Regions from separate parts of the Pseudomonas sp. MH9.2 genome, predicted to be linked through region 1. Evidence: riboswitches for the same ligand, from Rfam matches in the RefSeq annotation. Region 1 holds a riboswitch; the other holds the start of a gene.
The links. Region 1 has a riboswitch for cobalamin ahead of cobW (cobalamin biosynthesis protein CobW). Riboswitches for the same ligand answer to the same signal wherever they lie in the genome.

Region 1 (12,007 bases):
TACGACGGAAAGGTGTATCACGGCGGCGGAGCCAATCGCTCCGACCGAGTTCGGTCGGCCATCAACCTGACTTATGCGCTCGGCTGGCTTCGGCAAGAGGAGAACCAGTTCCTGTCCTGTCCGCTGGAAATTGCCCGTACGCTACCAGACGAATTGCTGCGTCTTATGGGCTATCAGTGCGGAGCGTTCGCCCTGGGCTACGTCCACGGGTTCGAGGATCCGATGACTGTGTTAGGGCGGAGTCAACCCGGCAAACTCGTGGGCGCGGAGTTGATGCTGAAGGCCGAGCAGAACGAGGATCGCAGGTCTTTCCTGCGGGAAGCAAAATTCGATTGAGGAGCGTTTGGGAAGCGAGCATGAACGTCCCTGATGGGGGGACGGCACCACTTCTTCCTCCAATGGCCAGCGCTGCCGCGCAGGCGGTCGAGGCGAAAGCACTGGGCACGTCAACCCGAAGTACGGCAACGAACCTGGGCGTCTCCTCTATATCCATATCTCCGACCAGTGCGCGCCGTTCAGCACCCATGTGGTGAATGTCGGCGTGCGGGATTCGACCTACATGCTCGATGGCTTGCTGTATCACGAGTCAGATCTATGGATCGAGGAGCACTACACCGACACCGCAGGCTTCACCGATCACGTCTTCGCCCTGATACACCTGCTAGGCTTTCGTTTTGCACCGCGTATCCGCGACCTCGGCGACACCAAGTTGTATGTGCCAAAAACTGTCCAGGACTACCCGACACTGCGCCCAATGATCGGCGGCACCCTGAACATCAAGCACGTCCGCGCCCACTGGGACGAAATTCTACGTGGCCACCTCAATTAAGCAGGGTACAGTCACCGCCTCGCTGATACTGCGAAAGCTGGGCAGCTATCCACACCAGAACGGCCTGGCCATAGCATTGGGTGAGCTGGGTCGACGAGGCTGCGCACTGCGTTTTACATGCCTGGCATTGTCGCGATGCGGTACATCCCGGCGGTAAAAACATTAGCAGACCGCCTGAAAGCCAGAGGCAAAGCCCCGAAACAGATTGTCTGCGCGGCGATGCGTAAGCTGCCGCATATCGTTTATGACGTGCTTAAGTCAAGGAAGCCGTTTGACCCAAAGCTGGCGCTTGCTCATTGAGGGTCAAGACGGTATCTACAGGGGCAGCGACGGCACCCCCAGCTCTCAGGGAACCCTAGTTAACGATTCAATATGACAATACTCGGCCCCTAACGCTGAGGCCAGTTGCACCGCTCGCCCCAGGCGAATCGGCCCCTGCTCTATGTCTATCAGCAGGCTCGGGCAACTCAGCTCAGGCACAACCGGCAGAGCCTTGATGCGGCCATCTGTCAACAGCAACAGGCGTTGCTGTTCGGTCGGGTGCTGTTTTTGACGCAAAGTGAGCCAGTGTGCAGCTTGTTCCAGTGCGTCGAGCAGCGGCGTGCCACCCCCCGCGCCCAGTGCGTTAAGCCAGGGCAGTAGTGCGGCGGATGCTTTGAGGCCTTGATGTTGCCAGTGCGGGGCATTGCCGCTGGCGGTGAGCAATGCCAAGCGGACGCGGCGACGGTAAGCATCATCGAACAGCTGACTCAACAGACCTTTGGCCTGACTCAAGGCCTGATAGCGCCGGGTCGAGGCGGATGCATCGACAATGACCAGCCATAGCGCCTGAGGACGACTGCTACGCGGCTTTCGAATCAGGTCTTTGCGCCGTTTAGGGCGTCCGCGCAACAGGGTCGGCAACCAATCGATGGCGCCACCGGACCCGTCGCGGGCCGCACCGGTTCTGCCGCCACTGAGTCTTCCTGGCTGAGGCGTGGCATCCGCCCCCGGTGTCGAATGAGGGCGGATGCCTACGGCTTTTTTGGCCAGCTCGGCACTTCTCGGCGCATACCGACAGGCATCGCCTGCGCGGGCATCTCGCCCCAACTGCCCTGCCCGCCTTCCAGACTCTCACTCTGCTCGTCAGGCGGGGTATTGCCAGGCGTTGCTTGCGGCGGGGTCGGCGGAGCCTCGGCAGGCGGTGGAGCTTTTGCAGATGGCGAGCCGGTGCTACGGCGATGACGCAGGGCAAACTCAGCGACCGCATCGATATCCTCAACCATGATCTGCCGGGCACCGCGCCAGGCTGCATGAGCGCGTGCCGCACGTAGCCAGACCAAATCCGCACGCAACCCGTCCACACCCGCGGCAAAACAGCGCTCGGTAATCTGCCCAAGCGCCTGATCGTCCAGAGGGACTGTCGGCAGTAGCGCGCGCGCCTGTTCGCAACGCTGTTTCAAGGCGTTCTGTTGATCCGCCCACTGCTCACAGAACGCAACAGGATCGGCATCGAAATCCAGTCGTCGGCGAATGATTTTTCCACGCTCGGCCGGGACCGTAGGGCCACTCAACACCACGTTCAAACCGAAGCGATCCAGCAATTGGGGGCGCAGCTCGCCCTCTTCCGGGTTCATCGTCCCAATCAGGACAAACCGCGCCGGATGACGATGGGAGATGCCATCGCGCTCGACAATGTTGGTCCCGCTGGCCGCGACATCCAGCAGCAAATCGACCAGATGGTCGGCCAGCAGATTGACCTCGTCGACATACAGCACCCCGCCATTCGCTTTAGCCAACACACCTGGCGAGAACTGCGCCCGGCCTTCTCCGAGGACCGCATCCAGGTCCAGCGTGCCCACCAGGCGCTCCTCTGTCGCGCCCAGCGGCAACGTGACAAATTGCCCGCTGGCCAGCAAATCGGCCAAACCTCGCGCAAGCGTTGACTTGGCCATGCCGCGCGGGCCTTCGATCAGGATGCCACCAATCCTGGGGTCGATAGCTGTCAAACACAGCGCCAGTTTCAGCTCTTCGGCACCGACCACCGCAGCCAATGGGAAATGCGGGATATCGTTCATGCTCGTCTCTCGAAAATCATCAGTGTTCTTCTATATCCAGCAGCAGGTTTTCCAGCGCCTGGCGGTACTCACCCGGCGCCTCCCATAACCCACGCTGCTGAGCTTCCAGCATGCGCTCGGTGATATCGCGTAACGCATCAGGGTTGTGCTGCTCAATGAATGCACGGGTCGAAGGGTCCAACAAATAGGCATCGGCCAGCAATGCGTACTGGTGATCATCAATCAAATGCGTGGTGGCGTCGAAAGCAAACAGAAAGTCCACCGTCGCGGCCATCTCGAACGCGCCTTTATAGCCGTGGCGCTTGACCCCTTCAATCCACTTTGGATTGGCCGCGCGCGCACGCACGACCCGGTTCAACTCCTCTTTCAGGGTGCGGATTTTTGGTAAGTCCGGCTGACTGTGGTCGCCATGGTAGCTGGCGGCTTTATGTCCGCTGAGGCTTTCCACGGCGGCGAGCATGCCACCTTGAAACTGGTAATAGTCGTTGGAGTCGAGCAGGTCATGCTCGCGATTGTCCTGGTTCTGCAGCACGGCTTGTACGTGGGACAATCGCTGAGCAAAACGCTCGCGCGCTGGCGTGCCTTCATCAGCGCCCCCATACGCGTAACCGCCCCAGTTCAGGTAGACCTCGGCCAGATCTTCGCGACTTTGCCATAAGCGCCCGTCGATAGCGCCTTGCACGCCGGCACCATAAGCACCCGGCTTGGCGCCGAAAATGCGCCAACCAGCCTGTCGTGCGGCATCGTCGGCACTCAAACCGTTGCTCTCAAACGCCTGGCGTTCTTCGCGCACCTTGGCCGCCAGTGGATTGAGTTCATCCGGCTCATCAAGGGCGGCGACCGCTTGAACCGCAGCATCGAACAGGTGGATCAGGTTGGCGAATGCGTCGCGAAAAAAGCCGGAGACGCGCAATGTCACGTCCACCCGAGGCCGGTCGAGCAGGCTCAGAGGCAGGATTTCAAAGTCGTCGACCCGCTGGCTGCCCGTGGCCCAGACTGGACGGGCCCCCATCAGGGCCATGGCCTGGGCAATATCGTCACCGCCGGTGCGCATGGTCGCTGTACCCCAGACGGACAGACCCAGCTGACGCAGGTGATCGCCGTGATCCTGCAAGTGCCGCTCCAGCAGCAGGTTCGCCGATTGAAAACCGATACGCCACGCGGTCGTGGTTGGCAGATTACGCACGTCCACGGAAAAGAAATTACGCCCGGTAGGCAGCACATCCAGGCGCCCACGGCTGGGGGAACCGCTGGGCCCTGCCGGAACGAATAGACCGCTCAACGCGTCCAGTAGACCCTGCATTTCCGCAGGACCGCAGGCATCCAGCCGTGGCGCAACAACTTCGCTTAAATTATAAAGAATAAGTGCCAAGTCATTGTTTTCAGTCAACTCACTGATAGGATTTAGCATCAACACCTGCTCGATCAGCCACGCTGCATACAACTCCAGCCGCTCACGCGTATCACCCGCCGTGCGCCAGGGTTCGGCGCTGATATCCAACAGTGACGCAGGGCGAGGCCCACTCCAGGGCTCTGACAGCACGCAGTCCAGAGGGTCGAAGTTCAGTTCGAAAGCTTTGCTCAGGGCGCGCAACAGGCTCGATTGCGCGCCACGGCCATCACCGCGAGGAATCCGGAGCAACGCGAGCAAGGTGTCGATGCGCAGACGCCCGCTGGGCGATTCGCCGAAGATATGCAGGCCATCGCGAATCTGCGATTCCTTCAGATCACACAGGTAAGTGTCCAGACGTGGCAACCAGAGGGCAGCATCCGCATCGGCGTTGAGCGCCTCGTCCAGTTGCAGTTCACGATCGATCCGGGTTTCACGCACCAGCTTGAGGATGTCTCGTTGCAGTTCGCCTGCACGGCGTGGATCGAGCAGTTGAGCTTCGTAATATTCATCGGCGAGCACTTCCAGATCACGCAGCGGACCGTAGGTTTCGGCCCGGGTCAGTGGCGGCATCAAGTGATCAATGATCACTGCCTGGGTCCGGCGCTTGGCCTGAGCGCCCTCACCAGGGTCGTTGACGATGAACGGATAGATGTTCGGCATCGCACCCAACACGGCGTCCGGCCAGCAATTTTGCGACAGGCCGACACCTTTGCCCGGCAGCCATTCGAGATTGCCGTGTTTGCCCACGTGCACCACGGCATGCGCGCCGTAGACTTTGCGCAACCAGAAGTAGAACGCCAAATAACCATGGGGCGGCACCAGGTCGGGGTCGTGATAGACCGCGCTGGCGTCTACTTGGTAACCCCGCGCGGGCTGAATACCCACAAACGTCAGGCCAAAACGCAGCCCCGCGACCATCATTCGGCCTGCGCGAAACATCGGGTCGCCCTGCGGCGCGCCCCAGCGGGCGGTCACTGCCTCGCGATTGGCAACAGGCAAGTCATTGAACGCAGCCTGATACTCGTCCAGCCCCATGCTTTGCTGACACGGGCGCAGATCAATGCTGTCCAGATCATTGGTCACTCCACCGAGCAACGCATGGATCAAGGCCGTGCCACTTTCAGGCAACGGCGCCAGCGGATAACCCTCGGTTTGCAACGCGCGCAAAATATTCAGCGCGGCTGCTGGCGTGTCCAAACCAACGCCATTACCGATCCGACCGTCGCGGGTGGGGTAATTGGCCAGAATCAACGCGACGCGCTTGTGTTGATTGGGCAGACGCGCCAAATCAATCCAGCGTCGCGCCAGTTCGGCAACAAAATCCATGCGCTCGGGCTGGGCGCGATAACACACCACATCGGATTGGCTGCGCTCGCTGTGCCAGGCCAGATCCTTGAAACTGATCGGCCGGCTGATGATCCGCCCATCCAGCTCGGGCAACGCGATATGCATCGCCAGGTCCCGTGGACCCAGTCCTTGCTCGCTGGCGGACCACGCGGGTTCATTGTCCTGGGCGCAGATGGCCTGGATCACCGGAACATTGCGCCGAAACGGTCGCACATGGGGGGCTTCAGGGCTGGATTGAGCGAAGCCGGTGGTATTCAGGATGAGCGCGGCACCGACCTCATCAAGCAGGTCTTCCACCACCGTCAGGCAGCCCGGTTCTTTCAGGCTGGCGACCGCGATGGGTAAAGGATTCAAACCCTGTGCCTGCAAACGGGCGCAGAACACGTCGACAAAGCCGGTGTTGGCCGCTTGCAGATGGGACCGATAGAACAACAACGCCACGACGGGCTGAGCAGTATGCCAATCGGCCTGCCAGTCACTCAGCTTGGCATTGGCCTTGTGCGGATGGTAGATCGCGGTACGTGGCAAAGCTTGAGGTTCTGCCCAAGGATAATCGCGGCCCAGCCAACAGTTTGCCAAACAACGATACAGCTCAAGCGCGTTGTGCATACCGCCCTGGCGAAGGAAATGCCAGAGCCGCTCGCCTTCTTCCGCGGCAACAGTGCTCAAGCCGCTCAGCTCCGGGTCCGGACGATCATCGCCCGGCACCAGAATAAGCTGCACCCCCTGTCCCGCAAGCTCCACCAGACGCTCGACGCCATAACGCCAATACCCAATGCCGCCATGCAGGGAAATCAGGATGACCTTGGCATGCCGTAGAACTTGATCGACGTACATGTCCACTGACGCGTGATTTTGCACTTGCATCGGGTTGGCCAGACGCAGACTGGGGTAATCCTCAGGCAACTGTTGCGCCGCCTCGGCGAGCAACGCCAAATGTGAATCGCCGCTGCAGAGAATCACCAGCTCGGCCGGGGTTTGCCCCAGATCAGCGATGCTGTCGTCAGGTACAAAGCCGCCAGGTTGGGTTCTCAGTAAATGCATAAGTCAGCCGGCAACCGCTGCGTGCAGTTGGGCTTCGAGAACGCCGGCGTCGAGTTCCTGACCAATCAACACCAGATGGGTCGCACGTTCTTCCTCGGTACGCCAGGCACGGTCGAAATGCTTGTCGAAGCGCGTCCCGACGCCTTGAATCAGCAAGCGCATCGGTTTGCCCGGAATCGCCGCGAAACCCTTGACCCGCAAAATACCGTGCTGCACCACCAGTTGCGTCAAGGCGTCCAGCAACAGGCTTTCGTCGGCCTGCGGCAATTTGATCGAGATCGAATCGAACGCATCATGATCATGGTCGTCATGGTCATCGCCTTCGTGATGATCATGGTGGGTGCGGCGGCTATCGATATGCACCTCCGACTCGGCGCCCAGCCCCAGCAACACGCTGATGGGCAAACGACCGCTGCTGGCTTCGATCACTTTGACCGCGGGTGGCAGTTCTTCGGAGACTTCAGCGCGGACGGTCGCCAAGCCTGCCGCATCAAGCATGTCGGATTTGTTGAGGATGACCAGGTCCGCGCTCGCCAGTTGATCGGCGAACAACTCGTGCAGTGGCGACTCATGGTCAAGGTTCGGGTCGAGTTTGCGCTGTGCGTCGACTTGATCCGGGAATGCAGCGAAAGTGCCTGCCAACACCGCAGGGCTGTCGACCACGGTAATCACCGCATCGACCGTGCAGGCGTTACGAATTTCTGGCCACTGAAACGCTTGAACCAAAGGTTTTGGCAATGCCAGGCCAGAGGTTTCAATCAGGATGTGATCCAGGTCGCCGCGACGGGCAACCAATTCGCGCATGACCGGGAAGAACTCTTCCTGAACCGTGCAGCACAGGCAACCGTTGGCCAACTCATACACACGACCGCTGGCTTCTTCTTCGGTGCAGCCAATGGTGCATTGCTTGAGGATGTCGCCATCAATGCCCAGTTCGCCGAATTCGTTGACGATCACCGCGATGCGCCGACCTTCCGCGTTGTCGAGGATGTGCCGCAGCAACGTGGTTTTGCCCGACCCGAGGAAACCGGTAACGATAGTGACGGGAAGTTTGGCCAGTGATTTCATCGGATGCCCTTTGGCAAAGCGGCGGGCAAACAGGACGATAACCACGTAGCACATGCACGCAGATCAATTCGCCACCGGATCACCCCGCCCGGTTGTAGTGAGAATCTTGTTCCGAGGCAGGTCTCCTGGCTGACGGTGGCGTGTTGGCAGCCTATAAAAAGCGTCCAGCACGCGTTCATTGCGCCTTCCCGCACGCGTGCAGTGGCAGTGCAATGAACATGACCGTTTACAGTTGCGGGGGCAGCCGCGGCTTGAACCGCGTTCCCTTTTAGCTCCGTGCAATACCGGAGCACCTCGAACGAGCAAGGCTACGCAGTGGCTGCGGACAGGTCAATCACCGGCTAAGCCGCAGATGCTCTGGATTGACTCCTGTGCGTGCTCATGTTTTCCTACGGCCTTGTTTCGGGTGCCCTTCACAGGGTGAAACGGGAAACCGGTGCGCTTCATGCCAACAGGCATAAGCAAGTCCGGCGCTGCCCCCGCAACGGTAAGCGAGTGAAGAATCAGATCCACTGTGCCAGCAGTCCGGCATGGGAAGGTGATTCTTGATGGTCAGTCTGCACAGACCCCTCGCAAGCCCGGAGACCGGCCCGACAAATCATCTGACAAACCCGCGGTGGGCGGGCGCTGTTGAACCTCTACTGACGCCTGTCAGTGGTGTTTTCATGCGCTTGCCTACTTGCCGACACTTGAGGGAAGCGCCATGTCGATCAGCACTATCAGCCACTCAGCTACCACCACATCCACTCAGACCCGACGCCTGACGGCTGCCGTCAGCGCCCTTCTGCTGGGTGCCTTTCTGGTCTACTTCGCCGGCTTCTCGCATATCAATGCCGTCCACAACGCGGCGCACGACACCCGCCACAGCTCTGCCTTCCCTTGCCATTGAGACCTGCCGCCATGTTCAAGCGTATCGCTCAAACGGCCGGGTTCACGGGTCTGTTCGCCGCACTGTTGTTGACGCTGCTGCAAAGCGTCTGGGTTGCGCCGCTGATTCTGCAAGCGGAGTCCTATGAGAAGGCACCGACAGAGCAGGCCCATGAACACGCTGAGGGCGTTGGCGCAGGGCATGTTCACGACGCCGAGGCATGGGAACCTCAAGACGGCTGGCAACGTGTCTTGTCCACCACCGGAGGCAACCTGGTGGTCGCAGTCGGTTTTGCATTGATGCTGGCGGGGCTTTACACCCTACGTGCGCCGGGCCGTACGTCTCAGGGGATACTGTGGGGGCTGGCCGGGTTTGCCGTGTTCGTTCTCGCGCCGACCCTGGGCCTGCCACCTGAGCTGCCGGGGACTGCGGCGGCTGATCTGGTTCAGCGACAAATCTGGTGGGTGAGCACAGCGGCATCTACTGCCGTCGCCTTGGCACTGATCGTGTTCAGCAAACATTGGTTGCTGAAGGTGCTGGGTGTAGCGATCCTGCTGGTGCCACACGTGATGGGTGCACCGCAACCAGACGTGCATGAGAGCCTGGCCCCTGAAGCTCTGGAAGCTCAGTTCAAGATCGCCTCGCTGCTGACCAATGCGCTGTTCTGGATCGCCTTGGGTCTGATCAGTGCTTGGCTGTTCCGCCGCAATAATCATGAAGTGAACGCCCAACACGTCAATCACGGCGCATGACCCGGCAGCACTCGGTGCCGACCCTGGCGGTCGGCCTCGGCTGCCAGCGCGGTTGCCCTGCAAGCCGACTGCTGGAACTGATTGAACAGGCTTTGCAGGGTCATGGGCTGAAAATTGAAGCCATCACTGCCCTCGCCTCCATTGACCTGAAACGTTCTGAGCCGGGTTTGCTGGCGTTGGCAGAGCGTCTGGGTCTGCCACTGGTGTTTTTCAGTGCAGCAGAGTTGAGCTGTTTCGACGCGCGACTCAGTCATCGTTCTGCCATCGCGTTCGCCCACACCGGTTGCTACGGCGTGGCCGAAAGCAGTGCATTGGCGCTGTTACAGCGCCTTGGTGGACGTCATGGCGAATTACTGATCACCCGGCAGAAAAACCAGCAAGCGACATTTGCCTTGGCCGGTGACGTACTCAATCGTCGATAATCTGTCCGTTTTCACTCCCACTCAAAAGCCTAAGGCTGGATTCTGGAGCACCCATGACCGTTTTTTTTATCGGCGCAGGCCCCGGCGACCCGGAACTGATCACGGTCAAAGGCCAGCGCCTGATCCGCAGTTGCCCGGTGATTATCTACGCCGGCTCACTGGTACCGACCGCTGTCCTTGAAGGGCATCAGGCGGTACAGGTGATCAATAGCGCCGAGTTACACCTGGAGCAGATCATCGCCGCGATGAAATCCGCTCATGAACAAGGCTTCGATGTCGCTCGGGTGCACTCCGGCGATCCCAGTCTGTATGGCGCGATTGGCGAGCAGATTCGTTACCTGCGCGAACTGGATATCCCCTTCGAAATCATCCCCGGCGTTACCGCCACCGCTGCCTGCGCCGCACTGTTGGGCACCGAACTGACGCTGCCGGATATCTCTCAGAGTGTGATCCTGACCCGCTATGCCGATAAAACCTCCATGCCTGCGGGCGAGGAGCTGGCAAGCCTGGCGCAGCATCGGGCGACCATGGCGATTCATCTAGGGGTCAAGAACCTGGCAAAAATTGTCGCCGAACTGACCCCGCAATACGGCGCTGATTGCCCGATTGCCGTGGTCCATCGCGCCAGTTGGCCGGATCAGGATTGGGTACTCGGAACGCTCGCCGACATCCAGGAGAAAGTTCGCGCCAAAGGGTTTCGCCGCACGGCATTGATTCTGGTAGGCAGGGTATTGGCCAATGACCAGTTCGCCGAATCGTCGCTCTATCGGGCCGGACATGCGCATCTATACCGGCCCTGATTGCCAAGAGCCCGCAGTGTTTGGCATTGTTGCCGAAGCTTTCCTTCCCCCGAACACCTGCGAACGAGGTCACCTCTATGCTTGAACTTCGCCCGAGCTGTGAATGCTGCGACCGCAACCTGCCTGGCGACAGTCTGGACGCGTTGATTTGCTCGTTTGAATGCACCTTCTGCAGCGATTGCGCGCACGACCGTCTGGGCGGTCGCTGTCCCAATTGCTCCGGGCAACTTCTGCCACGTCCGGCACGCACCGGGGCTGCACTGCTGAAAAATCCGGCTTCAAGCCAGCGCGTGTTCAACCCTGCTGGTTGCGCCAAGGCTGGCTAAACCAGGCACTGGCAGAACCAAAAAAAATGCCTCGAACCAGTCGAGGCATTTTTTGCAGCTGTTTTATCGCGTAGAGGCGCCCGACTTAGTAGTAGGCGTTTTCTTTTTGCGTATGGTCAGTGACGTCCCGCACACCGTTAAGCTCAGGAATACGCTCAAGCAGAGTGCGCTCGATCCCTTCTCTCAAGGTCACGTCAGCCTGACCGCAGCCCTGGCAACCGCCACCGAACTTCAGCACCGCGATATTTTCGTTGTTCTCTTCAATCACATCAATCAGCGAAACCTGGCCGCCATGGCTGGCCAGCCCCGGATTGATCTCGGTTTGCAGGTAATAATTGATGCGTTCGTTGATCGGGCTGTCGGCATTGACCATCGGTACTTTGGCGTTTGGCGCCTTGATGGTCAGTTGGCCGCCCATTCGGTCGGTGGCGTAATCGACAACCGCATCATCCAGAAACGCTTCGCTGAAGGAGTCGATCCAGGCAGTGAAGCTTTTCAGGCCAATGGCCTTGTCTTCCGGTTTCTCTTCGCCCGGCTTGCAATAAGCAATGCAGGTCTCAGCGTATTGGGTGCCAGGCTGGGTAATAAACACGCGGATGCCGATGCCCTGAGTGTTCTGCTTTTCAAGCAAATCGGCCAGATAGTCGTGGGCGGCATCGGTAATAGTAATAGCGGTCATGAAAATTCCTCGCAGACGTGGGCGCAGTTTACGCCAATCATTCGCGCCGCACAAAGTCCTAGTAATTATGTCGGGAAAGAGCGACCGCCTCGCCCACCGCTCTTCGCTTGTCCAGCCAGCCTTTGAGGCGCAGATAAAGTCCTTTTTCGATAAATTCGTAACTGCCCCAGGCTCCGACGGCAATCAACGGTACACACACGGCAAACACCGCATACGGATTGAGCCCATAGCGTTCAGACGCCAGCCATCCGCCATAGAGAACCAATACGTGGAGTAAGTACACCGAGTAGGAACAGTCGCCCAGTACCTTGAATAATCGATTGCCCTGGAAGTACGGTTCCAGTGAGATACAGGCGACGACAATCAACGCGCTGGGCAGCCCCCAGTTCATAAACCGTTGTGAGGGTGGCAGGTGGTAAATA
Region 2 (12,007 bases), 1.5 Mb from region 1:
ATCACGTCACCGCGATCCGTGCCGCTTACCACCTTGCTGCTCCAGTCGAACGCCATGTCGATCTTTTTGGTTTTACCCAGACCGCCGCGTTCGAAGTTATAGGACTGTGGCAGCAGGGTGCCCTTGTCGACACGCAGGGTGCTGACCTCGGTCAGGCTGGCGATCATCATGGAAGCCTTGAAGCTCAGGGTCCAGGTGTCGTTCGCGTTTTTCGTGAGGCTGCGTTCGGCGGTGCCGCTCATGGGCAGCTGTTTCCAGTCAGCGGTGTAGCTGGCGGAAAACGGCTGAAGGTCTGCGGCCTGAACAGCTGGCAGTGCGAGCAGAGCGAAAGCGAAGAGCAAAGCGCGACGCATAATATCTCCTAGATTCGAATCAAGTGGCCACTGGCCGGGAGTAACTGGCCATCCAGTAATGCGCCCTGTTCGCCGAGGCTTAGTCTTCCTTCGGCAAACCATCGTATTGCCAGCGGATAAATCTCGTGTTCCTGAGCATGAACCCGGTGTGCCAGGGTGGCTGGCGAGTCGTTCAACTCTACCGGGATTACTGCCTGTACGACCAGTGGACCCCCATCGAGTTCCTCTGTCACGAAATGCACGCTGCAGCCGTGTTCGCTGTCACCAGCTTCAAGCACTCGCTGGTGAGTATGCAAGCCCTTATAAAGCGGCAGCAGAGAAGGATGAATATTCAGCAGGCGGCCCTGGTAGTGACGGACGAATGTCGCACTCAATATGCGCATGAATCCGGCGAGCACCACCAGCTTGGGTTGGAAGGTGTCGATCAGCTCGATCAGCGCAGCATCGAAGGCCTCTCGACCTTCGAACGCCTTGTGATCGAGGACGCGGGCTTCGATGCCTGCGTCCCTGGCGCGCTGCAGGCCGAACGCATCGGCGCGATTGGATATCACCGCGCGGATACGGACAGGGTTGTCGACACCCTTGAAGCTGTCGATCATGGCTTGCAGGTTGCTGCCGGTGCCAGACAGCAGCACCACCACGTCACACGTTGCAGGTATCTGCACTGACATCAATGTACCTTGAGGTTTTTCAGCTCGACCTGTGCAGCGCCTTCGGCAGCGGTGGCGATCTGACCGATGACCCAAGGTTGCTCGCCGGCTTCACGCAGCACGTTCAAGGCCACTTCGACGTGTTCCTGAGCGACGCAGATGACCATGCCCACGCCACAGTTCAGGACGCGGTGCATTTCCGTTTCAGCGACATTGCCTTGCTGTTGCAGCCAGTCGAACACGGCAGGACGCTGCCAGCTGGCGACATCGACCACCGCCTGAGCGCCTGCTGGCAGTACGCGCGGGATGTTGTCCAGCAGGCCGCCGCCAGTGATGTGGGCCATAGCCTTCACTGCGCCAGTGTCCTTGATCAGCTTGAGCAATGGCTTCACGTAAATGCGAGTCGGCGCCATCAACAGGTCGGTCAGCGGTTTGCCGTCGAGCTGGATGTTTTCGATGTCGGCACCGGCCACTTCGATGATCTTGCGGATCAGCGAGTAACCGTTGGAGTGCGGGCCGGAAGACGGCAGGGCGAGCAGGGCGTCACCGGCGGCGACTTTCGAACCGTCGATAATGTCGGCTTTTTCCACGACACCGACGCAGAAGCCGGCCAGGTCATAGTCTTCGCCTTCGTACATGCCGGGCATTTCTGCGGTTTCGCCGCCTACCAGCGAGCAGCCGGACAGCTCACAGCCAGCGCCGATGCCGGTCACGACCTGAGTCGCGGTCTCGACGTTGAGTTTGCCAGTGGCGTAGTAATCGAGGAAGAACAATGGCTCTGCGCCGCAAACCACCAGGTCGTTGACGCACATGGCGACCAGATCGATGCCGATGGTGTCGTGTTTGTTCAGGTTCAGCGCCAGGCGCAGCTTGGTGCCCACGCCGTCGGTGCCGGAGACCAGTACAGGCTGCTTGTAGCCGGCCGGGATTTCGCAGAGGGCGCCGAAGCCACCCAGGCCGCCCATGACTTCCGGACGCTTGGTGCGCTTGGCCACGCTCTTGATGCGTTCGACCAATGCTTCACCGGCGTCGATGTCTACACCGGCGTCTTTGTAGCTCAGGGAGGGTTGCTTGCTCATAATCCAGGCCTTTAAGGGGATTCGGGGGGTCGACCGAAGTCGGCAGGGCCTCTCGAAAAACGCTGCATACAAGGAATGCTGCGTTTTCAGGGGCCACCGCCATCGCCAGTCTGCGAAGGCGCGCGATTTTATCAGGCTTACAGGGCAGCGGCCATCCTTAGGCCGACGGGCAGGCTTATTAGAACCCAAAATAATCGATGCATGCGCTCAAGCTGGCTCGTTTGTCGGCGGCTGTATAAGGTGTCGCTATGATTCTGTATGAATGATTCGGCTCGATGTGTGGTCTCAACCATATCAGTCGTTTTCACGCGGCTTTTTTCATGCCGCTTTTGCTCGTCGGGAACCTTCCATGCGTCTTTCTAAATTGTTGTTTGTGGGCTGCCTGTCATTGATCAGTCTGCCCAGCGTTGCTGAAACCATGAGCAACTTGTACCAAGTGCGTGAAACAGTCAGTGGGCAAACCCCTGATGAGCGCACTCAGGCCACGCAACACGCGTTGGAAACCTTGATTCTGCGGCTGACAGGTGATCCCAAGGCCCCGCAAAGCGCTGGCCTGGCCGGGTTGCGTAAGGACCCGCAACAGATCATCACCAAGTACGGCTACGAAGCGGGTCCGCCAGAGAGCTTGCTGGTTGATTTCGATCCAGCCAGTACCGAGCGCTCGCTGCATCAGGCAGGCTTGTCTGTGTGGGGCAGCAATCGTCCGACGATCCTTGGTTGGTGGTTGAGTGATGCCACTGATGGCTCCAATCTGGTGGGTGATGGTCAGAGCGCGGCCGAACCCTTGCGTCGCGCGGCGCAGCACCGGGGTTTGCCGCTGCGTCTGCCTTTGGCGGATTTGAGTGAGCAAATTGTAGGAACGGCCAAGAACATCGAAGGCACCGACTCTGCGCCGTTGAGGGCCGCTTCCGAGCGGTATGGCGCCGATGGTTTGCTGGCGGTGCATGCCCGTGAAGAGAACGGTCAATGGCAGGGTAAATGGCGTTTGTGGCTGGGCCAGCAGAGTGAGCAGGGCACGGCCACCGGCGCGGACAGCGGAGCCTTGGCCGATGCTGTCCTGCTGGCGGTCAGCGAACGTCTGGCGCCGCGCTATGTGGTCAAGCCCGGTGCGTCGACCGCGCTGGTGCTGGAAGTGCAGGGCATGAACCTTGAACGTTACGCTCAGTTGAGTCGCTTGCTCGATCCATTTGGCGCCAAGCTGAAAACGGTGAGCGGTGATCGCATTACCTACGAGGTCAATGGCAGTGCCGATCAACTTCGTTCGCAATTGTCCCTGGCCAAATTGCAGGAAGTTCCAGCGGGCGAGGTGAGTGCTGCAACGCCGGCACAACAACCTCCGGTCGATGGCGTTGCCCCCGTGACTCAACCGTCTTCTGCACCGCAGTTGCACTTTCGTTGGTAACGGCGGGACGGTGCTTCGGGTTGGTTTTTATTCTTGGGTTTGAGGGGCGGTAATGGCTGACTCACGTCGTTGGTTCTGGATTGGCGGGGTTGTCCTGCTGTGTGTGTTTGTGTTTTTGCTGCATCCGATTCTGACGCCCTTTCTGATTGCGCTGCTTTTGGCCTATATGGCCGACCCTTTGGTCGATCGGCTGGAAGCTGCCGGGCTGTCGCGCACCTTGGGTGTGGTCGCGGTGTTCGGTTTGTTCACGATGATTCTGATGGCGCTGCTGCTGGTCCTGGTGCCGATGCTGGCCAAACAGTTGTTCCGCCTGTATGAACTGGCGCCACAGATACTCGACTGGTTGCAGCACACGGCATTGCCATGGACCCAGGCCAAGCTGGGCCTGGCTGATGGTTTCTGGAAGTTCGACAAGGTCAAGGCCGCCATTTCCGAGCACATGGGGCAGACGGGCGATATTGTCAGTGTGGTGTTGGCTCAGGCGACGGCATCCGGTCTGGCGTTGATCGGCTGGTTGACCAATCTGGTGCTGATCCCGGTGGTGTGCTTCTACCTGCTGCGCGACTGGGACCTGATGATGGCCAGGATTCGCAGTCTGTTGCCGCGCCATCGTGAAGGGCAGATCGTCAAGCTGGCCAGCGAGTGCCATGAAGTCCTCGGTGCCTTTATTCGCGGTCAGCTATTGGTCATGGTTGCGCTGGGCTTTATCTATGCCGCCGGCTTGATGCTGGTGGGCCTGGAGTTGGGCCTGCTGATCGGAGTGATTGCGGGTCTTGCGGCGATTGTGCCGTACATGGGTTTTGTAATCGGCATCGGTGCCGCCGTCATCGCCGGGCTGTTCCAGTTTGGCGGCGACGTGTACCCCATGATGGGTATCGTCGCGGTGTTCATGGTCGGTCAGGCCCTGGAAGGCATGGTTCTCACCCCATTGCTGGTGGGTGACCGGATTGGTCTGCACCCGGTGGCGGTGATCTTCGCGATTTTAGCGGGCGGTGAGCTGTTCGGTTTCACGGGTGTGTTACTGGCGCTACCGGTGGCGGCCGTCATCATGGTTTTGGTGCGCCATGTGCATGACCTCTATAAAGAGTCGGATATTTACGGTGGCACGGTAGATCCTGATCTGTAGGTGATCTGCCTGTTACGTCGGATCCTGGTCTATTCGCACTGGATCAGGTGCACCGATGCGGCGCATGACCGGAAGTAAACGCAAACCTTTGATTTTGCTTGTGGTCTGCCGCATTGTGCACCCAGCGTCACCGGTATAAACTTTGCCCACTTTATACTGAGGCCCCTAGCGGCTCGCTTGAGCCGTTCAGCCAGCATGAAACCGATTCAGCTGCCCTTGGGTGTGCGTCTGCGTGATGACGCCACCTTCATCAATTACTATCCCGGCGCCAATGCCGCAGCACTCGGCTATGTTGAGCGTCTGTGCGAAGCCGATGCTGGCTGGACCGAAAGCCTGATTTATCTCTGGGGCAAGGATGGCGTCGGGCGTACTCACTTGCTGCAAGCCGCTTGCCTGCGCTTCGAGCAGTTGGGCGAGCTGGCGGTTTACTTGCCCTTGGCGGATGTGATGGATCAAGGCGTTGAGCTGCTCGATAATCTGGAGCAGTACGAGCTGGTTTGCCTGGATGACCTGCAAGCGGTGGTTGGCAAGCCGGAGTGGGAAGAGGCGCTGTTCCACCTGTTCAATCGCCTGCGCGACAGCGGCCGTCGCCTGTTGATCGCCGCGTCCCAGTCTCCACGGGAGCTGCCGGTCAAACTTCTCGACCTCAAATCACGGCTGACCATGGCCCTGGTGTTCCAGATGCGTGGTCTGTCCGATGAAGACAAACTGCGCGCCTTGCAGTTGCGCGCTTCGCGCCGTGGCCTGCACCTGACTGATGAGGTCGGTCATTTCATCCTGACTCGCGGTACCCGCAGCATGAGTGCGCTCTTCGACTTGCTCGAACGTCTCGATCAAGCGTCACTGCAAGCGCAACGCAAGCTGACCATTCCTTTCCTGAAGGAAACGTTGGGTTGGTAGCGCGGCCGTGGTAGATCGCAAGCTATTGCTGCAAACAGCAGCGGCGTTGCGTCATGCCCGGCGCATCCTGATTATTACCGGCGCTGGCTTGTCGGCCGACTCGGGCCTCCCGACCTACCGGGGCGTTGGCGGGCTGTATAACGCAAAGACCTCGGACGGGCTGCCCATCGAAATGGCGCTGTCTGGCCCGATGTTGCGCCGCGACCCTGCGCTGTGCTGGAAATATATCGCCGAACTGGGCAAGGCTTGTCTCGGTGCGCAACCGAATGCCGCCCATTACGCCATCGCTCAGTTGCAGCGACTCAAGCCTGAATGCTGGGTCCTGACGCAGAACGTCGATGGCTATCATCGTGCCGCTGGCAGCCCACCTGAGCGCTTGATTGAAATCCACGGGCAGTTGGCGCCGTTGTTTTGCCAATCCTGTGGCGCCATCGACCCGGAACTGAGCGAGCACCTGCAACGGCCATTGCCGCCCTTGTGCAAGCACTGCCATGGGGTATTGCGCCCGCGAGTGGTGTTGTTCGAGGAAATGTTGCCCGAGCGGGCGCTGGAAACGTTGTACGAAGAAATGGCCAAGGGTTTCGACGCTGTATTGAGCATCGGCACCACTGCCAGCTTCCCGTATATTCACGAGCCGGTCCTGCGTACGCGGGTGTCGGGGGGCTTTACCGCCGAGATAAATCCGACGCCGACCGACCACAGCGCCGCCATGGATGTTTTCCTGGGCTGTAGAGCCTTAGAAGTTATGGAGGAACTGGTAAGTCACATTTAGATCGATTGAATTTGCAAATCAGGGTGATAGAAGGCATAGTCTCATCTCCTTTACATCACTAGCCACGGTCGTGCCCATGCTAAATCGCTTCGCACCCCTCGTGCCCCTCGCACTGGTTTCACTCCTTTTTGGTTGCGCGGCTAACATGCCTGCCTCGAACCAGCAGCAGGTCCAGAATCAGGCTCATGCCTCGATTACTGCGCAGTCTGCACGCTCCTCCCAGATGGCCGACGGATCTGACTCCGTGTTGTCCGAAGAGTTGATCACCGAAAAAGAACTGGCCGAGTTTGCTGACAGCAAGCCGTACCGCATGCCGATTCTTGCCGACAGCATCCTGGAACGCGGCATGTCCCTGATCGGTACCCGTTATCGCGTAGGCGGTACGTCCGAAGCAGGTTTCGATTGCAGCGGATTCATCAACTACCTTTTCCGTGAAGAAGCGGGCATGACGTTGCCACGCTCCACTCGCGACATGATCAACTTGAAGGCTCCACTGGTTGCTCGCAACAACCTGAAGCCGGGTGATCTGCTGTTCTTCAGCACCAAGGGTCGCGGTCGTGTGAGCCATGCCGGCATCTATCTGGGCGATGATCAATTCATCCATTCCAGCAGCAGCCGCAGCGGTGGTGTTCGGGTCGATAGCCTGGATGACAGCTATTGGAAGAAGACCTTCATCGAAGCTAAACGTGCGTTAGCGATGGCGCCGACTACAATCCAAAGCCAACGCTAGTCATTACCGGAGCGTGTAACTCAAGTTACACGCAGTTCGGGCTCCCGGCAGAGTAAGCCGCATCCAGATCAGGTTGTTGTGTTTATGTCGATTACGGTACGCCTAGGGTTGATTACATTGGCTGCTGCGCTTCTTGGCGCTTGCGCAAGCCACGCTCCACCCCCTTCAAAACAATGGGTTGTTCGACCCGTTGCGCCAATGACTTCCGATTATTCCTCGCCTGCTGCTGAAGACGTGCTAATTCGCGCGCTGGGTTTGGTCGGCACGCCTTATCGCTGGGGCGGCAATACGCCTGATTCGGGCTTCGATTGCAGTGGGTTGATTGGTTATGTCTACCGTGACGCGGCCGGTATCGCGCTACCACGCTCGACCCGAGAGATGATTGTGATGCGCGCGCCGGACGTCGGGCGCAACGCTTTACAGTCTGGTGATCTGTTGTTCTTCGCCACGTCAGGCGGCTCGCAGGTCAGTCACGCCGCGATCTACGTTGGGGAAGGGCGCTTTGTGCATGCGCCGGCAACGGGCGGCACAGTGCGCCTGGACAGCCTCGACAACAGCTATTGGCAAAAAACCTACCTCAACGCCAAGCGCGTCATTCAGCCAGAGCATCTGGCGCGTAATAACCCCTGATTTGATGTGATCGTGCAGTAAATCCTGCCCCGTCGAAAGCGGGGCTTACTGCGCCTTTGCCGCCGTCACCCGCCAGATTTTATTCCCCACGTCATCGGCCACCAGCACTCCGCCATGCTGATCATTGATCACGCCCACCGGACGCCCCTGGGCCTTCTCGTCTGCGTTGAGGAAACCGGTCAACAGGTCGACGGGGGCGCCGCTGGGTTTGCCGTTGGTGAACGGTACGAATATCACCTTGTAACCGCTGTGGGGGTTGCGGTTCCACGAACCGTGTTGGCCGATGAATACACCTTGGGTGAACGGTGCCGGCAGCGATTTTCCGTCACTGAAGGTCAGACCCAACGACGCGGTGTGGGGTCCGACGGCGTAATCCGGTGCAATGGCCTTGGCCACCAAAGCCGGGTTTTGGGGTGAGACGCGCACATCCACATGCTGGCCGTAGTAGCTGAAAGGCCAACCATAAAATGCGCCATCCTTCACTGACGTAATGTAATCGGGTACCAGATCGCTGCCGATTTCGTCGCGCTCATTGACGGCGGTCCACAGCGTGCCTGTCTGCGGTTCCCAGTCCATGCCATTGGGGTTGCGCAGGCCAGAGGCAAAGATCCGATGCGCGCCCGTCGCGGCATCGACTTCCCAGATCGCGGCTCGACCTTCTTCCTTGTCCAGGCCGTTCTCACCGACATTGCTGTTGGAACCCACGGTCACGTACAGTTTTTTACCGTCTTTGCTGGCAATGACGTTCTTGGTCCAGTGGTGATTGAGTGTCCCTGCAGGCAGGTCTGTCACCTTGCTTGGCTTGCCGGTAATCGAGGTTTGCCCGTTTTCATAATGGAAACGCAGCAGTTGATCGGTGTCGGCGACATAGAAGTCGTTGCCGACCAGGGCCATGCCAAAGGGTGAATTAAGGTTTTGCAGGAACACGGTACGGGTTTCAGCAACACCGTCATGGTCTTTGTCGCGCAGCAGTGTGATCCGGTTGGCGGACGCTACGCCCGCCCCCGCACGCCCCATGACCTTTTTCATGATCCAGCCCCGAATGCCTTTGCTGTCATCGGGCTTGGCCGGCGAGTTGGTTTCAGCGACCAGTACATCGCCGTTAGGCAGCACGTACAGCCAGCGCGGGTGATCCAGGTCTTCGGCAAACGCTGACACCTGAGTGCCTGGTGCAGCGACAGGTTTTGCACCCTTTGCCCAGCCCACGGCAGGGGCGATGTTCACGGTCGGGATCAGTGTTTTGTTCGGTTCAGGCAGCTTCGGCTGCGGGCCCGTGCCTTCCGCTACTTGCAGGCTGGCAGTCTCGCCGCAAGCGGTAAGGCCGGTCATCAGTACAAGCAGTACTGCCAACTGAGGTCTGAGTGTGAACATGACGATCTCCATGAAAAGCGAAAAGTGCGCGTAAAGCAGTAGAGGAGGGTGGGCTGTTGAGGTTCAACCTTTTGCAGGTGAGTTGATAGTCAGCAAGCTTAGTAGGTGGCGCGGGATGGCTGTCGTTTAATATCAATCGATATGACTCGCACGGGTCAAACAGCTTTATTACGCGAAAGGAAAGGGCGCTTCGATTGACGCTCTATCCCCAACCCTCTACCCTTCGCGACGTGTTTCAGGTGCTCAGCCATCGCTGATGGGCTGAGTGAAACAGGGAAGCCGGTGAGGACGCGTCCAGCGACCGATTCCGGCGCTGCCCCCGCAACGGTAAATGAGTCAAAGCTGCGCATTCAGTCACTGCATCGTAAAAAATGTGGGAAGGCGCGCAGTGGGGGCAAAGCCCGCTCATGAGTCCGGAGACCGGCCTGAACCATCCAACAGCATCACGGCGGGCGATGCTCTGCGCAGGGTCTTTTTTGACCGTGCTGGCAGTCAATTCCTGTGCCTTCCGTTTGCTTTCGCGTGCCCTGCTCAAACGGAGAGCTGAGATGAACGAATCCCCCGAACGTGACGAACGCCATCTGGCGCGCATGCTGCGTAAAAAAGCCGTCATGGACGAGCGCATTGCCAGTTCGCCGAATGAATGCGGGCTGTTGCTGGTCCTGACGGGGAACGGCAAAGGCAAAAGCAGCTCAGCGTTCGGCATGCTTGCCCGCGCCATGGGCCACGGAATGCAGTGTGGCGTCGTGCAGTTCATCAAGGGTCGCAACAGCACCGGTGAAGAGCTGTTCTTCCGTCGTTTCCCCGAGCAGGTGCGTTATCACGTCATGGGCGAGGGCTTCACCTGGGAAACCCAGGACCGCCAGCGCGATATCGCCGCCGCCGAAGCTGCCTGGGAAGTGTCCCGGGAAATGCTGCGCGACCCAGACATCGGCCTGATCGTGCTCGATGAACTGAATATCGCCCTCAAACACGGTTATCTGGATCTGGAGCAGGTCCTCAGCGACCTGCAAAGTCGTCCGCCGATGCAGCATGTGCTGGTGACGGGCCGCGGCGCGAAACCCGAGCTGATTGATCTGGCGGACACGGTTTCCGAGATCGCCGTGGTCAAGCATGCCTTTCAGGCCGGTATCCGTGCGCAGAAAGGCATCGAGCTATGAGCAGTCCTTCATGAGAGCGCCGCGTCACTGCCCGGCGGTGTTGATCGCTGCGCCGGCTTCCGGCCAGGGCAAGACCACCGTGACGGCCGCGTTGGCCCGACTGCACCGCAATCAAGGGCGCAAGGTTCGGGTGTTCAAATGCGGCCCTGACTTTCTCGACCCGATGATTCTCGAACGCGCCAGTGGCGCGCCGGTCTATCAGCTGGATTTGTGGATGGTCGGCGCCGATGAAAGCCGCCGACTGTTGTGGGAGGCGGCGGGCGAAGCCGACTTGATTCTGATTGAAGGGGTCATGGGCTTGTTCGACGGTACGCCGTCCAGCGCAGACTTGGCGCGCCATTTCGGCGTACCGGTTCTGGGCGTGATCGACGGCACTGCGATGGCCCAGACTTTTGGCGCGTTGGCCCTGGGCCTGGCGCGTTATCAGCCGGACCTGCCGTTTGCCGGGGTCTTGGCCAATCGCGTCGGCACCGTGCGCCACGCGCAACTGCTCGAAGGCAGCCTGACCGAGGGCTTACGCTGGTACGGCGCGTTGTCACGAGAAACCGGGATCGAGTTGCCGAGCCGTCATTTGGGCCTGGTCCAGGCCAGCGAACTGAATGATCTGGATGCACGCCTCGACGCCGCCGCCACCGCCCTAGGCAGCACGTGCGAGGTGTCCTTGCCGCCGGCTGTCGAATTCGCCGCGCCCGACATCGTCAAGGCTGAACCCTTGCTTGAGGGGGTGCGCATTGCCGTGGCTCGGGACGAAGCGTTTGCCTTTACCTACGGCGCCAGTCTTGACCTGCTGCGGGCCATGGGCGCCGAGTTGTCGTTTTTCTCGCCGATCCACGACACCTTCATTCCCGATGCCGACAGCCTTTATCTGCCGGGCGGTTACCCCGAACTGCACCACGTCGCGCTGGGTCAAAACCTACCGATGCTGGCCGCCGTTCGCGCCCATCATGCAGCAGGTAAACCCCTGCTGGCTGAGTGCGGCGGCATGCTTTACCTGCTGGATGCCTTGACCGATGTCGACGGTCAGCGAGCGGAGCTGGTGGGGCTGCTGACTGGCGAAGCCGTGATGCAGAAACGTTTGGCGGCGCTGGCTTTGCAAGCGGTCGAGCTGCCGGAAGGCTTGCTGCGTGGACACACCTATCACCACTCGCTGACCAGCACTGAGTTGCAGCCCATCGCTCGCGGCGTGAGCCCCAACGGTGGGCGCGGCGCCGAGGCGGTCTATCGTGACGGGCGCATGACCGCGTCTTACGTACACTTCTATTTCCCTTCTAATCCTCAAGCGGTTGCGGCGCTTTTCAAACCATGAATGATCAGGCGTTCAGCCCCGACGAACGTGCGGCGGTGTATCGAGCGATTGCCGAGCGTCGCGACATGCGCCACTTCATCGGTGGTAGCGTGGCGCCGGAGCTGCTGGCGCGATTGCTCGAAGCGGCGCATCAGGCGCCCAGCGTCGGGTTGATGCAACCGTGGCGCTTTATTCGCATCAGTGACCGGTCGCTGCGGGAGAGCATCAAGGCACAGGTCGAGGCAGAGCGGATTCTTACCGCAGAAGCCTTGGGTGAGCGCTCCGACGATTTCATGAAGCTCAAAGTCGAAGGCATTAACGATTGCGCGGAAGTGCTGGTCGCGGCGCTGATGGATGATCGCGAGCGGCATATCTTCGGGCGCCGCACCTTGCCGGAAATGGACATGGCGTCCTTGTCCTGCGCGATTCAGAATTTGTGGCTGGCAGCGCGTGCCGAAGGGTTGGGCATGGGCTGGGTTTCACTGTTCGAACCGCAAGCGCTGGCCGACCTGCTGGGCATGCCGGCGGGGGCAAAACCCTTGGCGATTC

Region 2: it holds a riboswitch for cobalamin, as region 1 does, so the genes downstream of both, cobO (cob(I)yrinic acid a,c-diamide adenosyltransferase) here and cobW (cobalamin biosynthesis protein CobW) in region 1, are expected to answer to the same signal.

The regions. Positions count from the first base shown of each region.
Region 1 is NZ_CP133784.1:285,044-297,050, reverse strand. It holds gene RHM55_RS01400 (phytanoyl-CoA dioxygenase family protein) at 1-336, shown strand, start outside; partial or broken gene RHM55_RS01395 (Tn3 family transposase) at 371-923, shown strand; gene RHM55_RS01390 (vWA domain-containing protein) at 1,175-1,741, opposite strand; gene RHM55_RS01385 (ATP-binding protein) at 1,843-2,886, opposite strand; gene cobN (cobaltochelatase subunit CobN) at 2,906-6,670, opposite strand; gene cobW (cobalamin biosynthesis protein CobW) at 6,674-7,738, opposite strand; cobalamin riboswitch at 7,836-8,050, opposite strand; cobalamin riboswitch at 8,126-8,347, shown strand; gene RHM55_RS01370 (CbtB domain-containing protein) at 8,442-8,627, shown strand; gene RHM55_RS01365 (CbtA family protein) at 8,639-9,358, shown strand; gene RHM55_RS01360 (cobalamin biosynthesis protein) at 9,355-9,780, shown strand; gene cobM (precorrin-4 C(11)-methyltransferase) at 9,834-10,580, shown strand; gene RHM55_RS01350 (DUF1272 domain-containing protein) at 10,658-10,906, shown strand; gene nfuA (Fe-S biogenesis protein NfuA) at 10,992-11,585, opposite strand; gene RHM55_RS01340 (acyltransferase) at 11,644-12,007, opposite strand, start outside.
Region 2 is NZ_CP133784.1:1,816,362-1,828,368, reverse strand. It holds gene RHM55_RS08555 (DUF3108 domain-containing protein) at 1-353, opposite strand, end outside; gene purN (phosphoribosylglycinamide formyltransferase) at 362-1,012, opposite strand; gene purM (phosphoribosylformylglycinamidine cyclo-ligase) at 1,024-2,082, opposite strand; gene RHM55_RS08540 (DUF2066 domain-containing protein) at 2,432-3,484, shown strand; gene RHM55_RS08535 (AI-2E family transporter) at 3,537-4,610, shown strand; gene hda (DnaA regulatory inactivator Hda) at 4,806-5,510, shown strand; gene RHM55_RS08525 (NAD-dependent deacylase) at 5,518-6,282, shown strand; gene RHM55_RS08520 (C40 family peptidase) at 6,359-7,012, shown strand; gene RHM55_RS08515 (C40 family peptidase) at 7,097-7,642, shown strand; gene RHM55_RS08510 (sorbosone dehydrogenase family protein) at 7,688-9,013, opposite strand; cobalamin riboswitch at 9,234-9,457, shown strand; gene cobO (cob(I)yrinic acid a,c-diamide adenosyltransferase) at 9,562-10,173, shown strand; gene RHM55_RS08500 (cobyrinate a,c-diamide synthase) at 10,184-11,479, shown strand; gene bluB (5,6-dimethylbenzimidazole synthase) at 11,476-12,007, shown strand, end outside.